4 regions of the Paracerasibacillus soli genome follow, and region 4 is predicted to be linked to each of the others. Evidence: riboswitches for the same ligand, from Rfam matches in the RefSeq annotation. Region 4 holds a riboswitch; each other region holds the start of a gene.
The links. A riboswitch is a leader RNA that binds a small molecule or an ion and turns the genes downstream of it on or off. The one in region 4 is predicted to bind thiamine pyrophosphate.
Positions count from the first base shown of each region.

Region 1: another riboswitch for thiamine pyrophosphate. It lies ahead of thiW (energy coupling factor transporter S component ThiW); the one in region 4 lies ahead of ACFFIS_RS16770 (YkoF family thiamine/hydroxymethylpyrimidine-binding protein).
Region 2: another riboswitch for thiamine pyrophosphate. It lies ahead of thiT (energy-coupled thiamine transporter ThiT); the one in region 4 lies ahead of ACFFIS_RS16770 (YkoF family thiamine/hydroxymethylpyrimidine-binding protein).
Region 3: another riboswitch for thiamine pyrophosphate. It lies ahead of tenA (thiaminase II); the one in region 4 lies ahead of ACFFIS_RS16770 (YkoF family thiamine/hydroxymethylpyrimidine-binding protein).

Region 1 covers NZ_JBHLWL010000061.1:89,615-92,761, forward strand. Annotated here, with positions in the region: gene ACFFIS_RS14965 (ABC transporter ATP-binding protein) at 1-460, shown strand, start outside; TPP riboswitch at 552-655, shown strand; partial or broken gene ACFFIS_RS14970 (lipoyl synthase) at 730-860, shown strand; TPP riboswitch at 907-1,020, shown strand; gene thiW (energy coupling factor transporter S component ThiW) at 1,130-1,624, shown strand; gene thiD (bifunctional hydroxymethylpyrimidine kinase/phosphomethylpyrimidine kinase) at 1,690-2,514, shown strand; gene thiM (hydroxyethylthiazole kinase) at 2,511-3,147, shown strand, end outside.
Region 2 covers NZ_JBHLWL010000040.1:238,476-241,622, reverse strand. Annotated here, with positions in the region: gene ACFFIS_RS12315 (VanW family protein) at 1-242, shown strand, start outside; gene ACFFIS_RS12310 (tetratricopeptide repeat protein) at 308-1,423, shown strand; TPP riboswitch at 1,584-1,684, shown strand; gene thiT (energy-coupled thiamine transporter ThiT) at 1,792-2,367, shown strand; gene ACFFIS_RS12300 (hypothetical protein) at 2,546-3,147, shown strand, end outside.
Region 3 covers NZ_JBHLWL010000067.1:49,279-52,425, forward strand. Annotated here, with positions in the region: gene ACFFIS_RS17100 (ABC-2 transporter permease) at 1-270, shown strand, start outside; gene ACFFIS_RS17105 (ABC-2 transporter permease) at 290-946, shown strand; TPP riboswitch at 1,470-1,572, shown strand; gene tenA (thiaminase II) at 1,665-2,342, shown strand; gene ACFFIS_RS17115 (hypothetical protein) at 2,566-2,721, opposite strand; gene ACFFIS_RS17120 (hypothetical protein) at 2,944-3,147, opposite strand, start outside.
Region 4 covers NZ_JBHLWL010000065.1:122,894-126,040, forward strand. Annotated here, with positions in the region: gene ACFFIS_RS16760 (ABC transporter ATP-binding protein) at 1-824, opposite strand, end outside; gene ACFFIS_RS16765 (ECF transporter S component) at 821-1,399, opposite strand; gene ACFFIS_RS16770 (YkoF family thiamine/hydroxymethylpyrimidine-binding protein) at 1,392-2,000, opposite strand; TPP riboswitch at 2,129-2,233, opposite strand; gene ACFFIS_RS16775 (DUF1646 family protein) at 2,306-3,147, opposite strand, start outside.

The sequences.
Region 1 (3,147 bases), on a different contig from region 4:
AGGTACTATTCGGGAAAATTTATGTTATGGATTAGAGGATCAAAATATTTCAGATGAAAGACTTTGGGAAGTTACGAAGATGGCGTATGCGGATCAATTTATCATTGGATTCCCACAAAAATTAGATACGGAAATCGGCGAGCGTGGCATTAAACTATCGGGTGGACAACGTCAACGCATAGCCATCGCACGTGCATTTCTCCGCAACCCTAAAATCTTATTAATGGATGAGGCAACTGCCAGCCTAGATAGTCAATCAGAAGGAATCGTACAAGAAGCACTTTCCCGACTGATGGAAGGTAGAACAACTTTTATGATTGCCCACAGACTTTCAACTATTGTACATGCAGATCATATTATTTTTATAGATAAAGGTAAAATTACTGGGATGGGTACACATGATAAGCTGTTGAAAACACATGCATTGTATCGTGAATTTGCTAAACAACAGTTAACTTAGCATGTGATATGAGCGTAAAGCCAGTAACGAGTCCCATTTACTTTACAGTTTAGAAAATTACCGATATGATAGTATTGTTAGAAAAATTGGATATTCGCACTAGGGGAGCTTCAATAGCTGAGAAGGACAGATTTGTCCTGACTCTTTGCACCCGATCCGGATAATACCGGCGTGGGGAAGTGCAGTTTACATACATGACCTTTATATGTCATGCAAAAGGACTGCATCCCCCATGGATGCGGTCCTTTTTAGATTTTCATGCATGCTGAAGCAAAAGACAGTGGGCAACCTTTATGATTTTGGGTCGCACTAGTACTGTACAAGTAGTTGCCGCTTTTGCACAGTCAAAACAGGTCTAAGCCTGCCAAATGAACTTGATTGGGGTGAACCGGAACAAATATACTACGGCTATGAAAAACAAAAAAAGCAGATAGATTATTAGTTTTAATCACTACTAGGGGTGCCCAAAACTTTTGGGCTGAGAGGAAAGCGAAAAGCATTCCAACTCTTTTGAACCTGATCTGGATGATACCAGCGGAGGGAAGTAGGACCGACAAAACTTGTCATCTTCTATTTCACTCATCGGAAATCAGGTTCATGCATGCTGAACTTGATTTTTTCTGTTTTAGATGTCCATCGTTCCACCAATATTAAGGAGGTTTGCATGAAATGAATAAAACAAGATTGCTTATCACAATGGCTGTATTCGTAGCCATTGGTGTTGTAGGTGCACAATTTCTTTGGTTTCCAGCTGGTATTGCCAAGGCTTATCCCGTCCAACATGCAGTGAATGTCGTTTCAGCAGTAACACTCGGGCCAGGACCGGCTATTATAATTGCATTCATGATTGGTCTCGTAAGAAATCTACTTGGTCTTGGGACATTACTAGCATTTCCAGGAGGGATATTTGGAGCAATGATTGCTGGAGTTTTTTATCAAAAATTTAAGAGTAGGCGGTTAGCTGCTATCGGGGAAATACTAGGAACTGGGATTATCGCTTCCCTTTTCTGCGTTCCATTTGCCAATTGGGTCATGGGGAGTGCTCACGGTATCTTTTTCTTTCTACCATCCTTTTTGGTTAGTAGTATCTCGGGTGCATTGATTGGTGTTTTAGTTCTTAGAAGAATGGAAGTAAGGAAGTTTATCCAATATCGAAGCTATTAAAGATCTGTATTTCTATACGTTTGCAAGACTAGAATACGAGAAAATAATATTCGAGGTGTTTATTGATGAAACATATTCCATGTGCTTTAACGATTGCTGGTTCTGATCCAAGTGGTGGGGCAGGTATACAGGCTGATTTAAAAACCTTTCAAGAATTACAATCATACGGGATGTCTGTCATTACCTCTTTAACTGCGCAAAATACAACAGGTGTTCAGGGTGTTTACCACATTCCCACTGATATGATTGAACAACAGCTCACATCTATTATGAATGACATGCCAATCCATGCCTTTAAAACAGGCATGATTGCAAATGTTGACATGATGAAAGTCATAGAAAAAAGGGTTCCTGAGATTAATGCACCTTACATCATGGATCCTGTCATGGTTGCGACAAGTGGTGATCCACTTATTTCAACGCAAGCACAGCAATATTTATGTAACCATCTATTACCATTGGCGACTGTTGTCACACCAAATATTCCAGAAGCTGAAACAATCATTGGCGAAAAAATTAATACGGAAGACGACATGAAAGAAGCAGCGATACAAATTGTGAAACATTACGGTGCACAAGCCGCTCTCATAAAAGGTGGACATATAAAAGGTGATGCTGTTGATTTTCTGTATGATGGGAACAACATGTTTACTTTTTCCGCACAGCGAATTGAAACTAAAAATTCACATGGTACTGGCTGTACACTATCAGCTGCCATAACGGCATTTTTAGCACAAGGTGCATCTTTCTATGATGCTGTAAAAAGATCGAAAACTTATATTACATTGGCTATCAAACATTCACTTCCACTTGGCAACGGAAGCGGCCCAACGAATCACTGGGCACCACGAATAAACGAAACAACAAAATTGGAGGAGATCAAATCATGAATCAAGCAATCATCCATCAAGTTCGTGAAAAGAACCCACTCATTCATCATTTAACGAATGAAGTTACGATGAATTTTGTCGCTGATGGACTACTTTCTTTTGGTGGTAGTCCAGTTATGGCAAAAGCACTGGAAGAAGTAGATGAAATGACATCCCACTCTAATGGCGTATTCATTAACATCGGAACTCCTACAGAAAAAGACCTTCCAGCTATGATAGCAGCCGGGAAAACTGCTAATAAATATGGTATTCCTGTTGTTATTGATCCAGTTGGTATAGCAGCTACATCTTATCGAGCAAATTATATTCATCAAGTTTTATCTAAAGTAAAGCCAACTGTTATTAAAGGAAATGCGGGAGAAATCGCTTATCTAGCCGATACACCTTGGGAAGTAAAAGGTGTCGATTCATTAGGGGATGAAAGCGCGATAGATATTGCACGTAAAGTAGCAAACAAATATGAAACAGCTGTTGTCGTTACCGGAAAAACGGATATCATCTGCACCAAAAATAAAGTCTCTGAAAATATAACAGGACATCCTTATTTAACAAAAGTTACAGGCGGTGGATGCCTATTAGGTTCTGTGATAACAGCATGTCTCGCAACGGAAGCTTCCATTGATGATCAGCTAC
Region 2 (3,147 bases), on a different contig from region 4:
GCCAAGTTTCATCGACATTATTTAATGCTGTTAATTTGAAAGGTATCCAAATGATCGAACGGTACTCTCATAGTCGAGAGGTTCCATACGTTCCACCTGGTAAAGATGCGACAGTAAGTTGGTGGGGACCAGACTTTGTTTTTAAAAATGAATATAACCAAGCTTTATTAATTCGTGCCTCAGCAAAAAATGGCAGAATGACGGTGGATATTTATTCATCGGAAAATATGAAAATCAAATAAATTTAGTCCCTCGTTTAAAACTAGCTAAATATAGTAACAATGGTGAATAGAATGGAGGGAGTTTCATGCTAGAAATTATAAATATAGATAAAGCGCTAACTAAGGTATTGGAAAAGCATAATTTTGAAGGATTATCTATCCTACGAGAGGAATTTAAACGAGGGCATTACCCGAATGTTGTTGCCAAAATAGGGGATTTTAGAAAACAAAATAAAGTTGGATTAGATGTAGAACATTTACTCTGCTATATGGAAGCAATTTCTTATGCAGAGATGAAAGAATATATTTCCTCTAAAGAAATAATTCAAAAGCAATATGAACAAAGGACCAATGCTACAAGCGATGAACTGATTATATTAGGCCAAATCGCTTTTTTAAGCGATCATAAATTATGTCGACGAATTATGTCGAAAGTCGTCATGATGTGTGAAAGAGAAGGAGCAAATGAAATAAAACTTGCACGTTGTTATATGATTCTTGGGGAAGCAGAGGAGAATTTGGATAAATTTATTAGGGCGAATAAATATTACAAAAAGGCCTTAAAACATTTTGATAATCTTGCCGAAGATAAATATCAACTCATTTTGCACTTCAAGATTGGCCAAAATTATGCGAAAGTTAACGAAGTAGAAGAGGCAATTGCTTATTTGACTAAAGCTCGTGCAATTGCTGAACAAAAGAAAGAACATAATGTGTTGCTTCATAGTACGATTAGTCTTGCGAAATTATACACATTGGAAGAAAATAAACAGCTTGTTTACAACTTGTTAAAAGAAGCTTTAACAATATTGAGTGAAGGAAACAATCGTAACACAGTCTTATTTGCTGAGGTTTTAACAGACATTGGTTATTATCATTTTTATGATGAAAACTATGAGTTGGCGATACCGTTCTATGATCAGGCAACACGTCTATATGAACAGCAAGTTCTACGCCCATCTACTAAATTAGGGATGATATATATGCAGTTTGCATACTGTTTTGAAAAACAAAATAAACCAAATCATCTAGTCGCCACAGAATACTATGAAAAGGCGATAACATACTTTAAACAAGGTAATAATCAGCAACTACTCGAAGAAGCATTGGCAGATGTTATTACATACTTTGAACGAGTTAACAATAAGAAGAAGAAACGGCAATACGAGGATAAAATGGTCCAAATGTTGAAAGCTCAATAATAACATGAAATCTATTATCGTTGATTTAAGTAAAGTTGAGTTTCGGGAGCAAGCAATTGATTTATGCATGCTTGGGGTAGAAGCATACCTAAGTCGTCAATGAACCTTGCATAAAGATAAAAGGTACGATATGATTAATAGTGACAAAAAAAGCGAATAGTAGAGCCTCAGGGGGAGCCTATCGGCTGAGAGTGAACGTGAAGTTCAGACCCTTTGAACCTGTTAGTTAGAACTAGCGTAGGGATGGTGGCTTTTTTGATGGTTCATAAGCAATGTTGTGAGCGGAATTTTTCCCATCAGGAAGCTTCCCCTTGGCATTGCTTTTTTTGCGTTGTTTTAACAACACTATGAGGGGGAGGAAGTTTGACGTGGATAGACAGCGCACATTATTTTTAATAGAAGTTGCTTTGTTTACAGCTTTAGCATTTATTCTAGACAATGTACCGTTCTTAAAATTTAAAATCTGGGGGAATGGCGGTTCTATATCACTCGTGATGATACCGATTTTTCTTATCGCTTTTAGATGGGGATTAAAGGGTGGTCTGTTAGCTGGATTTTTATTAGGCTGTTTAAAGTTACTTTTTGGTGGGTATATTTTAAACCCGTTTCAAGTTCTTATAGAATATGGTCTCGCCTTTACAGTATTAGGATTTGCTGGTATCTTTGCGCGCAAAATTAGTGAGGCAGTAAAAGATAGACAAATAAAAACATACTTATCTTATATAACGGCAGGTATCATATTAGGATCTGTCTTACGTTTCTTATGTCACTTATTTGCAGGTGTTATTTTTTGGGCGGAATCAACTCCAGATGGTTGGAATTACTGGGCATGGTCATTTATGTATAATATTTCATACATGTTACCGTCCACAATTATTTGTGTATTAGGTACATTTTTGTTATTTAATCAGCAACCAAAAGCATTACTTAAAAAGGCAGTGTAACAAACATGCTCCGCTCACAAGTAAGGGATAATCCTAAGAAAATGGGTTATCCCTTTTTTCATCATTATGATCGGATTTTTGAATGAAATAATTATAAAAATATAATTGTCTATCCTTCACTATGTTCATATGCGGTGCATAGGTTATAGCACAGTCCATGCTGGAAGGATGGGGTCATGTGGATTTAACTTTAACGCACTTGTTATACGGATTGTTTACATTGGCGATTATCGTTACGATGATTTTTCGTAAAGGTGTTGTATTACCGACGCTTTTAGGTACATTTATTATTGCGTGGGTATATAAAGGAAATGTTATTGATGGTTTTACAGCAATTTTCAATGCTAATCTAGTGGCTGCACAAGAGTTATTTAATATCTTTTTAATTATCACGTTTATGTTGGCCTTGCTCCATTCTTTGCGAGATTTACGCGCAGATGAACGGATGATTCAACCAATTCAAAAGTGGATGGTTAATGGTCACATTTCCTTCTTTGTTTTGGTCGTTGTGACGTATGTCATATCTCTATTCTTTTGGCCAACACCAGCTGTTCCGCTTATTTGTGCTCTGTTAGTACCAGCTGCAGTTCGCTCTGGTTTACCGGCAATGACTGCTGCTGTCGCGATTGCGATTGCAGGGCAGGGTATGGCACTTTCTTCTGACTACATTGTGCAAGTAGCTCCTAGTTTATCAGCAAAATCTGCTGGAACTGATATAGGCGCAGTTGCCGATAAAGGCCTTGTGCTCTCGCTTATTTCAGGTGGAGTAGCACTATTATT
Region 3 (3,147 bases), on a different contig from region 4:
CCTTTTTATTACTATTTTCAATCTGCCTACAAAAGTTTAATCATACAAGGTATAGTCGTATTTTTAAGTACATTAGCTTTTATCATCTTCATCAATTCACGGGCATTAGGGGTACTAGCAAATATACCTGATTGGTTCATTGCGAAAGTTATGTTTTTCGTGGAAAATCCGAATATAACCATTGGATTTGGTTTTGTTATTTCAATCGCATGTCTCTATCTATCTTATATTATATCTTTTCGATTTTTTACAAAACGAGATATTATCTAATTTGGAAAGGATGGCCAATATGCTTCAATCTATAAAAGCGGATGTCATGTTAAACTCGCCCCTACAATATCTATTAGTTTTTTTCCTTGTAGGGATAACTTACTTTTTAACAAGTACCCCGTCTTTCATATTAATTTTCGCAATCAGCAGCTTTATCATCACGTTATTTTATTATGATCGTAAAAAACATACTGAATCCTTCTTTGTAAGTTTGCCACAGTCTAAATTAGCAATTGTAGCAAGTAGATATGTCTCTTTTTTTCTAATTTCATTGTCTCTCATTATATTTCAAACTGGACTTGGACATTTATTTTATTTCTTTGATTATCAAGCTATTTACGTATATGGTTGGAAAGATGTATGTATATTACTTAGTATGAGTGTGAGTATTGCAGCTATCATCATACCGATCTACTTTGCGATTCGTTCTTTTCTATTCTCGACGGTAGTCGTCATTGTTTTATTCTTTATAGGATTTTATGCTTTCTTGGAAATGTCTACCTATGCACAACCTATTGATGGTTTTATACAATTAAATAACTTAGAACCATCCATTATAATCTTACACTACATTCCAACACATCCCATCCTTATTTTATCAAGTGTAAATATAATTTTGCTCATTGCTTCCATTTACCTTTCAAATTGGCTTTTTACACGAAAAGATATTCGCTAAGGAAATATGTTGACAAATAAATGTTTATATGAGATTATAGTAAGGTTGCTGTAACATGTGAGTAGCTGGCATTCTGCATTTGTTTTTGAGGATGCTTATTCACTCTGGCGCGACTAAGGGGTCGCAGGGACGTTAGAGTAGGTAGGGCTAACGTTGCTTAAGTTAGAAAACGAGAGTGGAACTTTTACCGCGGTTAACGTTGACCTTTTTTATGAAGGTCCGATGAAAGTTCTTTATAAAACGTATAAAGAAAAATATAAAACGCTTCCCATCGTGTCTATGGGAAGTATAAAAATATACTTGTATGTTACATTGAAACAGTAGGGGCCCCTTTATTAGAGGCCCCTTTCCAATTTCAAATTGTAAATTTGATACATAGTGCTTTCCATTAGATTTCCATTCACTTTTCAAATCCGATCTCTTTGGTTACCACGTAAAAACTCTTAATCTTCAATATTATCAAAGTGAAAACTTGACTTATTATGATTCTTTGCTAGCATAGGAGTTGAATCGAATATAATAATTTTTCTACTAGGGGCGCCATATTGGCTGAGATAAATGTAAATTTAGCACCCTTAGAACCTGATCTGGTTAGGACCAGCGGAGGGAAGTAGATTTTTCTTAAAATAGCTTTGCGCCCTATTTGTGCACCTTGCTTTATTTTGTAATGCTTCCTTCTACTAGTCTTTAGAAAAAAAGATTAGAGGAGGATTTTTTTATGCAGTTTACTGATCAATTGAAGATGGCTACAAAAGATAGCTGGGAACAAAGTTTGAATCATCCATTTGTTCAAGGGATTGTAAGAGGAGATTTACCGCTAGATACTTTTAAGTATTATATTTTACAAGACATTTATTACTTAAAACATTACGGTAAAATTCATGCGATTGCGGCTTCACAAGCAGATGACTTTAAACTAACAGCAATTTTGGCGAAAAAAGCAAGCTCTACTGCTGAAGCTGAATTAACGGTTCACAATGAACACGCAGCAATTTTAAATATCACGCAAGACGAGGTGGGAAACTTTAAACCTGCTCCGACAGCTTACGCATATACATCTCATTTATACCGTGCGACAATGTCCGGGAACTTAGCTCATACTGTCGCGGCAATGCTACCTTGTTATTGGCTATATGCTGACATAGGTAAGAAAAATGAAAACGCTACACCTGAACCGGATATTTATCGTAATTGGATTAAAATGTATGCAAGCGACTGGTTTCAAGATGCAACAAGCGAAATGATTGACATGTTAAATACACTTGTTGCAGACATGAATGAAAAGGAGAAAGAAAAAGTAAAAGAACAATTTGTTATTGCAAAAGAATACGAACTCCATTTCTGGGAAATGTCTTACACAAAGGAAACATGGTTATCCAATAAAAAATATACTTGAATATAAGATCAGGGAATCTAATAGTTAGTACTTTAAGTAACTGCGGTGTATGTTATGTGTTGAGGTTGGTAGGCTATAGAAGCCACACTCGCAAAAAGCGAAAAATTCTACAGAAGCGATATTTTAGCACTTAATCAGACGGGAGTATGTCTAAAAAAATAAGCTGGTGATAGGCCAGCTTATTTCTATTTGTTCTGCGTTTTGATTATAACCTAACATGTAGTTATTTACGCTTACGCTTGTTTTTCTTACCATCTAGGTTAAGAAATTCACTTTCCTCTGAGATCTCCACATCATGTTTTGGGCTCGTGTCATACTTATTCGCGATATTTTTCTGTTTTCCTTTATCTCTTCGACGATTTTTATTTTCCTCAGACATCGTAATAGCCTCCTTTGCATGTTTACTATGTCCTTTTATAACGAAAATTATTATTTTACCAATAGATGATAGCGTAAAGTATCTCATAATATGGTGTGGACGCAAATTCACTTTTTATACAGAATATCAAATTGATCCTAAAAAGCCCGAATTTCCCCATTAAAAAAAGAGCACACTTTAATATTACATGCACTCTTTTTCCATTCATATTTACTTCATTATTTAAGCAGTTGCACCTTGGAATGAATCGACAATGGAAGTAATAATAAATCCAATTGCAGATGCAAATAGGAAAGCTATTCCCCAGCCACCGAGGCCTGCCCCCATAATTGTTACCTTTCCAATCACGGTTGGAATTGTTACTAATATAATACCAGTACCAAAAATAACCATTGCAGGGTAATAAGGTAAGTATTTTGCTTTGCC
Region 4 (3,147 bases):
TCAGCAAGTGTTAATGGAACAGTAGCAGGTACATGCTCCATATGATGAAGTACATATTGTGCAACTTTTGGTAGCCAAATACCTTCCTCTATTAATTTTGGATATTCGTGGGCAATCGCATCACGTAATGATCCATCAAAAAAGATATTCCCTTTTTGATTTAATAAAATACAACGTTCAGCTACATCTGTCCAACCATCTAATTGATGTTCGATTATAATGAGTGAACAATTTACTTTTTCTTTTAATTTCTTTATTGTTTTCATCACTTCTTTGGCCGAAACTGGATCCAAATTCGCCGTCGGTTCGTCTAAAATTAGTAGTTTTGGTTCAAGTGCCAAAATGCATGCAAGTGCAAGCTTTTGTTTTTGCCCTCCTGATAGTCGCGCAATGGTAGCAGTTTTATATTTCGATAAACCTACAAGCGCTAATACTTCATCAATCTTTGCTGACATTTTTTCATATGGCGTACACATATTTTCCAAGCCAAATGCAATTTCATCCTCTACAGTTAACATACAGAATTGTGTTTCAGGGTCTTGGAAAACAACACCGACAAACTGACTTAGTTCACCTGGTTGATAATCGTTTGTTCTTTTTCCTGCAATGACAATATCCCCAGTCATTTCTCCATCTAACTCTCGCGGATATAGGCCATTTAAACAAAATGTTAACGTACTTTTACCACTGCCACTTGGGCCAAGAAGGAGAAGACTTTCCCCTTCTTGCATGGCAAAACTAATATTGGATAATGTTTCTATTTCATTTGTATGATCAAAGCGTAATGAGAGATTCTCAACATAAACGAATGGCTTATTTTTCATGCTACACGACCCTTTCGCTTTTCTTTCCCTATGGCGAAGTTAGCTAATACACCTGTTCTAGCTAATCCATCACTTAACGCTTTCCCTAAAAGTCCAGCAATAAGCGCACCACTAATGACCCGAGTAACGAACATTGCGATGACATAATGAGTTGAAAGTGCACTATATCCACTCATGAAATAACCATATGTGAAACTTGTTACGGATGATCCAACTCCAGCAGCCATTAGTACCCATGTCGCATAATTTTTCCATCTTGTAGCTGCAAAAACTGCTTCTGCTCCAATTCCTTGTACCATACCTGTAATGATCAACATCGGCCCTGTTGCATTTCCGATAAGCACTTCCACCATCGCTGCAATTGTTTCTGATAAAAATGCTGCCCCTGGTTTACGAATGATATAGGCCGCAATAATTGAAACGATAAACCAAATTCCAAAAATGAAATCATATCCAATTGGTCCCATCAAACCAACTAGTAATTTTCCTAAAGGTAAAAACGCCAGATATACAACACCAAAGACAACTGACAGCGCAGCCATCACAACAATTTCTTTAAAGCGCCAATTACGCATGTATATCAACATCCTGATGTGAAGGACTGTTAGCAGAAATGGTTACCGTCATCACTGTATGTGTTGAACCCGCATTTTTTGTCGCGTTAAAGACCTTTTCTAAACCACTGAAAACATTCTGTGCGTCACCTGTTAATCTTGTCGCATAATGGGCTGGGGAAACAGAAACAAAGTCTTTCATTGCTTCAATTTGTTCATAAATAACATCCATATACTGACCACCACCAAGTGGATAAAGTGAAAACTTTGCGGCAATATATTGCTTAATAGACCCTGTGTTCTGCACATTTACCGGATTGTCATCTTCAATTAAATAGACATCTCCAGCTGAATCCCCCGGACAACCAACAGAATATGTAGCTTGAAATGCGACATGTTCCCCCGTTTGTGCAGCTTGTAAAAATACTGCCCTTGTTACATCAAATACATGGACAGCTTTTCCTCTCACAGTCGTTGTCACATCGTCCGTTTTTACCCAAACCTTTGAAGTGTCTACTTTCTCCAACGTCTCTAAAATGATATCCACAAAACGGTCACACATTGGGTACAGTGAAAAACTTGCTCCCACTATCTGCGTATTACCACAAACTTGATTTGCCATCTCCATATCCTCCCTTGTTTTCAAACTGCATATTTCAGGATAATTTGGATGCAAAAAGACTGCATCCCAGGGGAATGCAGTCTTCAATATTCATGAATACCATACACATTAAAAAATTGAGTATGCCGAACACACCGACTACACTTCCCCACGCTAGTATTATCTAGATCGGGTGCAAAGGGTCAGAACAATAAGTTCCTCTCAGCCGATAAACAGCTCCCCTAGTGCTTTTCATTTCTATGCAGCTTTCTACTCTCATCATAGCATGACAATTTTATTTGTAAAGTAAAGCATTTCAACTGTTTTTAAAAAATTAACAACACAACAAAATATATTGCCATAACAACTAGTCCAATTGGTAAGCCGTAACGTGCCCACTCTTTACTCGTAATATTTAACTTTCCCGCAGAAATGATATTTGGAATATTACCAGGTATGAGCATTCCACCACTAATTAGTAGCCCAAGTAAGATTGCCTTTATCGTCCCAGCAGTCATCTCCGGACTAATTTCTGCTGAAGCTAATGTTGCATTATCAAGTATCGCCGATAGCATATTCACCCAATACAAAATAAACGGATTTAGACCAATTAAAAATCGATTAATTAACGGTTCAAAACCAGCTCCTAGTAACGTGAGACCCATCACAAATAAATAGATTTTCACACTACGTATCAAAATTTCCCCATACGTTTCTGTCTGCTTATCTCCAGCTAAGGAATTTTTAGCTTGAACCGGCTTAATCCAAAGCGCTGTTAAAATTCCCAAACCAATAATTCCTACTATGACATAAGGACCAATTAAATCCATTAAATAGAAAAAGTGCTCATTTAATTTACTTGTTGTAATCGTGGAAAGTGGTTCTCCAATTGGCGTTAAGGCAGCCCCCAAACCTATTGAAAAACAAGCTAACACGACAAGTCTTATTTCTGACTGACGGTCTAACTTTAGAACACTTACAATTAATACGAGTACAAGTGCTGCAATAATCGCTGTTATAACGCTTGACAAAAGTCCTAAGACAACAACAATTAATGCAACAAAAAGTGGAAACGGCGTTTTATCACTTGCAAGTTGAATCCCTTTTTCTAAAGGAGATTGGAACCATTTAAATAGTAATCCTGCAATAAGTACGGCAAGTGTAATAT